DNA from 3 places in the Arthrobacter sp. OAP107 genome. Region 2 is predicted to be linked to each of the others. Evidence: riboswitches for the same ligand, from Rfam matches in the RefSeq annotation. Region 2 holds a riboswitch; each other region holds the start of a gene.
What was found. Region 2 has a riboswitch for S-adenosylmethionine ahead of ABIE00_RS16775 (bifunctional o-acetylhomoserine/o-acetylserine sulfhydrylase). Riboswitches for the same ligand answer to the same signal wherever they lie in the genome.

Region 1 (2,250 bases), 3.6 Mb from region 2:
GCCACCACCTTGGCGCCGGCGGCGTGGGCGAGTTCGCTGACCGCAGCGATGTCCACGATTTCCTGCATGGGATTGGACGGGGATTCGAAGAAGACCGCCGTGGTGGGCACCGAGAGGGCAGTGCGCCATTGCTCGAGGTCCGGACCGTCCACGAATACGGTCTCCACACCCCAGCGCGGCAGGATCTCGTTGAGGATCACGAAGCAGGAGCCGAACAAGGAACGGCTGGCGACCACACGGTCTCCGGCGCCGAGCAGGGCACCCAGGGCGGTGAAAACGGCAGCCATGCCGGACGCCGTCGCAAAGCACGCCTCGGTGCCTTCGAGCAGGCGGAGCCGCTCCTGGAAGGTGGCCACTGAAGGGTTGCCGTAGCGCGAGTAGACGAAGCGTTCGTCCTCGCCGGTGAAGGCGCGCTCCGCGGCCGCGGCCGACTCATAGACGAACCCGGAGTTCAGGAAGACCGGTTCGGTGGTCTCTTGGAAATTGGTGCGGTCCAGCCCGCCGCGGACGGCCTGGGTATCGGGGCTCCAGCCGGCGGCGTCGTGATTAAAGGTCAACTTAGTTCTTTCCCAGGTTCGTCGGCAGTCCGCGGTTCTTCCATCCGTTCACGGTGCGCTCACCGTAGCGGTCGGGCTCGCCCTCGAAACCTTCGAGGACGTTGTAGGCCGTGAAGCCGGCCTGCGTGGCAGCGGTGGCGGCGGCGATGGAGCGCTGGCCGGAGCGGCACAGGAACAGCAGCTCCACCCGGGTGTCCTCAGGCGCCTGCTGCTTCAGCTGCTCGACGAAGTCGGGATTGGGAATGCCGCCGGGAAAGGTCCACTGGATGAAGAGCGGATCGTTCTCCGTGGCCGCGGTGTCCGGAATGCCGATGTGCGCCCATTCGCCCTCGGTCCGCACATCCACCAGGATGGCACCGTCCTCGAGCTTGGCCCACGCATCCTGCGGGGTGAGGTCTCCGGCGTAGCTCATGCGTGGCCCTCGTATGCTTCTTCGCTGAGGTCCTCGTCGGAGTCCAGCCGGTCAACGGCGGTGGCGACGGCGGCATCCGCGGTGGCGATGGCGGCTGGCAGGATGACGGCCTGGGCCACGATGACGCTGGTGCCGTTGAAGGTGGCTGCCGGGCTGCCGTGCAGGACGTATCCTTCGCTCAGGGCAGCCGAGATGCGTTCACAGAACGAGCGGTCGTCCGGCCCAGTGATCAGGCGGTAGGACAGCTTTTCCTCAGGTTTATCCTGCTGGGATGACAGCGGTGCAACGGCGGGGGCGTCTGACACGACGGATCTCCTTTTCTCACGCTTGCAGCTCGAAGGGGTCGATATGCCGAGTATTCACCTGAGGCACCCCGCCGTGGAAGGAGGGTTGCCGACCGGCCAGTCAGGGCTTAATGCCGGTACTCATTACTCCCCAAAAACGTAACACTGACGACGGCGGCGCGCACCGCGGCCGTCGTCATGTTCCGTAACGCACCCAACAGCTGGTCATGGCAGTGACCCTGGCATGCGGTTACAAAGCCAGTGGCCGGGAGGATAATGACGGGAGATGAACCGCCGTAACGCCGGATGAAACCAGGCCACAGTGAATGATTCGACCCCGAATACAGTGACTCCCATGCTGCACTTTGGATGGTTTGTGGGCCATGGCTTCGGGGTCCAGGGCTGGGGCACGCCCGGCTACGGAATCGGCTATGACTGGAAGAAGCCCGCCCCCTACCAGCACGCCGTCCGGGAGTTCGAGCGGGCGGGGCTGGACCTGTTCATCATCGAGGACTCGCTCACCGTCCCCGACACCTACGGCGGCAGCGCTGAGGTTTCGCTGGCGCAGGCGTCCTTTGCGCCGAAGCATGATCCGCTGGCACTGGTGCCGTATCTGCTCTCCGCCACGGAACACCTGGGCATTGTGCCCACCATCAGCGCGTCCTTCTATCCGCCGTTCACCGCCGCCCGGCTGCTGGCCACGCTGCAGCACTTCTCCAACGGGCAGCTGGGCTGGAACGTGGTGACCTCCGGCAGTGACCTTGCCGCGCAGAACTACGGGCTGGACCAGCAGATCGAGCACGACCTCCGCTACGAGAAGGCAGAGGAGTTCGTGGACGTTGTGCGCAAGCTCTGGCGCAGCTGGGAACCGGACGCCATCCGGGAGGACGCAGGGGCAGGAATCTTCGCGGACCACACCAAGGTCCGGCCGATCCACCATGACGGGGAGTTCTTCAAGGTCCGGGGACCGCTGAACACGGCGCCCCTGCCGGAGGAA
Region 2 (2,250 bases):
GTGGAGGAAGTCATTGTGGTGGGCTACCTGCTGGACCGGTTCGGCAAGTTCGGCTGGTCCATGCCCCTGGCGATCTTTGTGTCCTCGATGCTTCGCGGCAGCTACCACCTGTATCAGGGGTTCGGGCCGTTCATTGGAAACGCCATCATGGGCGTGGTTTTCGCCTGGGTCTACACCAGGACCCGCCGGGTGATGCCGCTCGTGATCGCGCACGCCCTGCTGGACATCGTCGCGTTCGTCGGGTTCAGCCTGTTCGGCAAGGCCATCGGCCTGGGCTAGCGCTCCGCCCCTTAAAAAGGATTCGGCCGCCATCGGCGGGTGGCGTCATTGGCACCCGCTGATGGCGGCCGAAGTGCAGGGCAGAAAGTGCGTCAGATGGTGACGGCGCCCGCTGCGGTTTCGAACGTGACGGAAAGGATGCCCGGCGTGCCGTGCGGGGCCACCCAGTTCACGGCGACATCCTCCAGCGGCCGTTCGACCGGCTCGCCGAGCCACTCGGTCACGCGCTCGGCGGAACCCGCGATCGTGAGGCTGGACATCTTCACATTGCTGTCATAGGCGTTGGACGGGTGCAGGCCCGGATCGCCCTCCCACTTGAGCATGTACGGAACCTGCGGGTCCGCGATCAGGCCCAGGATGCCGATCTGCTTCCAGACCAGCTCCCGGCCGTCGGGGAACTTGCGGTTGCCGTTGACGGCGGAGCGGCCGAGGCGCTCCTCGAAGGGGGCCAGGTCGTCAACTTCGACGCACCAGCCCATCCAGCCGCCGCCGGCCGCGGACCGGGCCCGGACGGCCTGGCCGAACGGTGCCTTGTCCGACGCCGGGTGGTCCAGGACCTCAACAACCTCAAGGTACTTGTGGCCGGCCAGCGGAATAATCATGTTCCGGGTTCCAAACCGGGGGTGCACTCCGCCCTTAACGGCTTCGACGCCGAGGGCAGAGGAGATACGTTCGGTGGTGGCCGCGAGGCCATCGTGTTCACAGGCGTAAGAGACGTGATCCATGCGCATGCCCTCATCTTGGCACTTTGTGACGGGGCTCTCAGCTTAGGGTGGCCTAACCTAGCGAAAAGTCCATACTTTGACGAACTTCGTCACAAAGCTGTGCGCGTAATACTGCCATTCCTACACTGATCGCAGGTATGAGTGCCAGCGAAGAATGCCCCGGCCGCTGGCCGGCAACCCTCCGCCGCGGCGGGGTGCCCCGGGCGAAGACCTGGCTGCGCGGCGCCCGCTGTGCGGCAAGCGCGGGCCTGTGCCGGGACCAGCACATGCCCCTTGAGCAGAGGAGCCTGCATGTCCAACGCATGGTCATTCGAAACCCGCCAGATCCACGCCGGCCAGGTGCCGGACAACGCCACCGGTGCCCGGTCGCTGCCGATCTACCAGACGACGTCGTTCGTCTTCCCCAGCGCCGAAAGCGCGGCGGAACGCTTCGCGCTCGCCGAAATCGCGCCCATCTACACCCGGATCGGCAACCCGACCCAGGACGCCGTTGAGCAGCGGATCGCCAGCCTGGAGGGCGGGCTCGCCGCGCTGCTCCTGAGCTCCGGCCAGGCTGCAGAAACGTACGCCATCCTCAACATTGCCGAGGCCGGCGACCACGTGGTGGCCAGCCCCAGCCTCTACGGCGGCACCTACAACCTGCTGGCACACACCCTCAAGAAGTTCGGCGTGTCCGTCACCTTCGTGGCCGACCCGGACAACCTGGAGCAGTGGCGCGACGCCGTGCAGCCGAACACCAAGCTCTTCTTTGCCGAAGTGGTCTCCAACCCGCGGCAGGACGTCCTGGACATTGAAGGGGTGTCCCGGACCGCGCACGAGGCCGGCGTGCCACTCATCGTGGATAACACCCTGTCCACGCCCTACCTCATCAGGCCGCTCGAGTGGGGCGCGGACATCGTAGTGCACTCGGCCACCAAATACCTGGGCGGACACGGGGCCGCCATTGCCGGAGTCATCGTGGACTCAGGCAACTTCGACTTCGGCAAGGACCCGGAACGGTTCCCTGGCTTCAATACGCCGGACCCCACCTACAACGGGCTGGTCTACGCCCGCGACCTCGGCGCAGGCGGTGCGCTGGGGGCCAACCTGTCCTACATTCTCAAAGCGCGGGTCCAGCTGCTGCGCGACCTGGGCTCCGCGGTATCCCCGTTCAATGCCTTCCTCATCGCGCAGGGCCTGGAAACGCTGAGCCTTCGGGTGGAACGCCATGTGGCCAATGCGGTGGCCGTCGCCAGCTGGCTGGAAG
Region 3 (2,250 bases), 2.1 Mb from region 2:
CGTGGATGCCTGGGTCGCCGCCGGCCATGCCGGGCCCACCGGAGCTGCCAGGCTCGCGTCCCTGCGCCGCCTGCTGGGCACCGACCCGCGCGCGGAGGGCCAGGAAACCAAGGAACTCGGCAGCGTCGGCTAGCCTTCCGCGGCGCAGCCCGGCAGCTGCCTCCCCGCCCCGCCGGGCCTTTGAGGGTAGTTTGGAACCATGACCCAACCCGCTTCAACGTACAACGATGACCTGCGTCTGGCCCATGTGCTGGCCGATTCCGTGGACGACCAGACCATGAGCCGGTTCAAGGCGCTGGACCTCCAGATCGAGACGAAGCCTGATCTGACGCCGGTCACCGATGCGGACAAGGCCGCCGAGGAGTCCATCCGCGGCCAGCTGTCCCGTTCCCGTCCCCGCGACGCCGTGCTCGGTGAGGAGTTCGGAAGTTCCGGCCACGGTTCCCGCCGCTGGATCATCGACCCCATCGACGGCACCAAAAACTTCGTCCGTGGGGTACCGGTGTGGGCCACACTGATCGCCCTGGTCGACGAGGGCGAACCCGTCGTGGGCGTGGTCAGCGCCCCGGCGCTCGGCAAGCGCTGGTGGGCCGCCAAGGGCGCCGGTGCCTACTCGGGCCGTTCCCTGGCCGCCGCCACCCGGCTCAAGGTATCCAACGTGTCCAGCCTCGCCGACGCCTCGTTGTCCTATTCCAGCCTCGGCGGCTGGAAGGACCGCGGCAACCTCGATGAGTTCCTGCAGCTCACCGAGGACGTGTGGCGCACCCGCGCGTTCGGGGACTTCTGGTCCTACTGCATGGTGGCCGAAGGTGCGGTGGACATCGCCTGCGAACCGGAACTGAACCTCTACGACATGGCGGCGCTGGTGCCGATCGTCACGGAGGCAGGCGGCCGCTTCACCTCCCTCGAAGGCACGGACGGCCCGTTCGGCGGCAACGCCCTGGCCACCAACTCGATCCTGCACTCGGAAGTCCTGAAGCGGCTGAACCCGCAGCTGGACGATTTGCTCTAGCTTCCCCCCGGAGCCGGCCCAGCGCCTCTGGGCTGAATATAACGACGGTGGTCGCCTCCTTTTGGTGGCGGCCGCCGTCGTTTATTCGACCGAAAGCCAGAAATCCGGGTTGCGTAATATTCCGCTTAACATTCCGGACCGGCTTTTTCATCGCCCGCCCGGATGTCCTAGTCTCGTAACAGGTCACGAGTGCCAGCGCTAAACCCCGGTTAGCTGGCCGGCAACCCTCCATTCGCGGTGGGGTGCCCCGGGTGACGACCAGGCCGATCCGGAACGGACCCGGCAAGCGCGGATCCCCGTCACACGGGGTCCTTTCTCAGTGAGGTCCCATGACGACTGCAATCATTTCTTCCACCACCGACGCTGACGTGCTGGACGGCCGATTCGCTGCCGCCGGCCGTCCCCTGGCCGCCGTCACCGGCGCGGAAATCCAGGCTCCGCTGATCCAGGGCGGCCACGTCCGCTACGCCAACCTCGACTACGGCGCCTCCGCGCCTGCGCTGTCCGTGGTGTCCGCGTACCTCAACGAGATCCTGCCGTACTACGCGAGCGTGCACCGCGGCGCCGGCTACGCCTCGCAGATCAGCACCTCCGTGTACGAGAACGCGCGCGACATCGTGCGGCAGTTCGTGGGCGGCCGCGCCGATGACGCCGTCATTTTCACCAGGAACACCACCGATTCCCTCAACCTCCTGGCCGGCTGCCTGCCGGTAGAGGACCACCACCACACCGGTGAAGTGCTCTACCTGGACATCGAGCACCACGCCAACCTGCTGCCGTGGCAGGGAGTGCCGCACCGCAGCGTGGTGGCCTCGGAAACCCTGGAAGCCACCATCGGCAGCCTGCGCACCGAACTTGAGCATGGCGATGTCAGCCTCCTTGCCGTGACCGGTGCATCCAACGTCACGGGCGAAATCCTTCCCATCCGGCGCCTCGCGGCACTGGCCCACGAATACGGCGCACGGATCGTGGTGGACGCCGCCCAGCTCGCGCCGCACCGCCGCGTCAACATCGCCGCGGACGACGTCGACTACCTCGCCTTCTCCGGCCACAAGCTCTACGCCCCCTTCGGCGCCGGCGTGCTCATCGGACGCCCCGACTGGCTCGACGCCGGAACCCCGCACCTCGCCGGCGGCGGAGCCGTCAGCGAGGCAAGGCTCGACGGCGTCAGCTGGGCCACCGGCCCCGCCCGCCACGAGGGCGGCTCACCCAACGTGCTCGGCGCAGCCACCCTGGCC

Region 1: it holds a riboswitch for S-adenosylmethionine, as region 2 does, so the genes downstream of both, ABIE00_RS00240 (DUF1737 domain-containing protein) here and ABIE00_RS16775 (bifunctional o-acetylhomoserine/o-acetylserine sulfhydrylase) in region 2, are expected to answer to the same signal.
Region 3: it holds a riboswitch for S-adenosylmethionine, as region 2 does, so the genes downstream of both, ABIE00_RS07070 (aminotransferase class V-fold PLP-dependent enzyme) here and ABIE00_RS16775 (bifunctional o-acetylhomoserine/o-acetylserine sulfhydrylase) in region 2, are expected to answer to the same signal.

The regions. Positions count from the first base shown of each region.
Region 1 is NZ_JBEPOK010000001.1:56,236-58,485, forward strand. Features, by position in the region: gene ABIE00_RS00230 (O-succinylhomoserine sulfhydrylase) at 1-557, opposite strand, end outside; gene ABIE00_RS00235 (rhodanese-like domain-containing protein) at 559-969, opposite strand; gene ABIE00_RS00240 (DUF1737 domain-containing protein) at 966-1,274, opposite strand; SAM riboswitch class IV at 1,288-1,402, opposite strand; gene ABIE00_RS00245 (NtaA/DmoA family FMN-dependent monooxygenase) at 1,609-2,250, shown strand, end outside.
Region 2 is NZ_JBEPOK010000001.1:3,641,822-3,644,071, reverse strand. Features, by position in the region: gene ABIE00_RS16785 (CPBP family intramembrane glutamic endopeptidase) at 1-279, shown strand, start outside; gene ABIE00_RS16780 (VOC family protein) at 372-1,010, opposite strand; SAM riboswitch class IV at 1,139-1,253, shown strand; gene ABIE00_RS16775 (bifunctional o-acetylhomoserine/o-acetylserine sulfhydrylase) at 1,296-2,250, shown strand, end outside.
Region 3 is NZ_JBEPOK010000001.1:1,515,612-1,517,861, reverse strand. Features, by position in the region: gene rsgA (ribosome small subunit-dependent GTPase A) at 1-133, shown strand, start outside; gene hisN (histidinol-phosphatase) at 200-1,012, shown strand; SAM riboswitch class IV at 1,194-1,307, shown strand; gene ABIE00_RS07070 (aminotransferase class V-fold PLP-dependent enzyme) at 1,342-2,250, shown strand, end outside.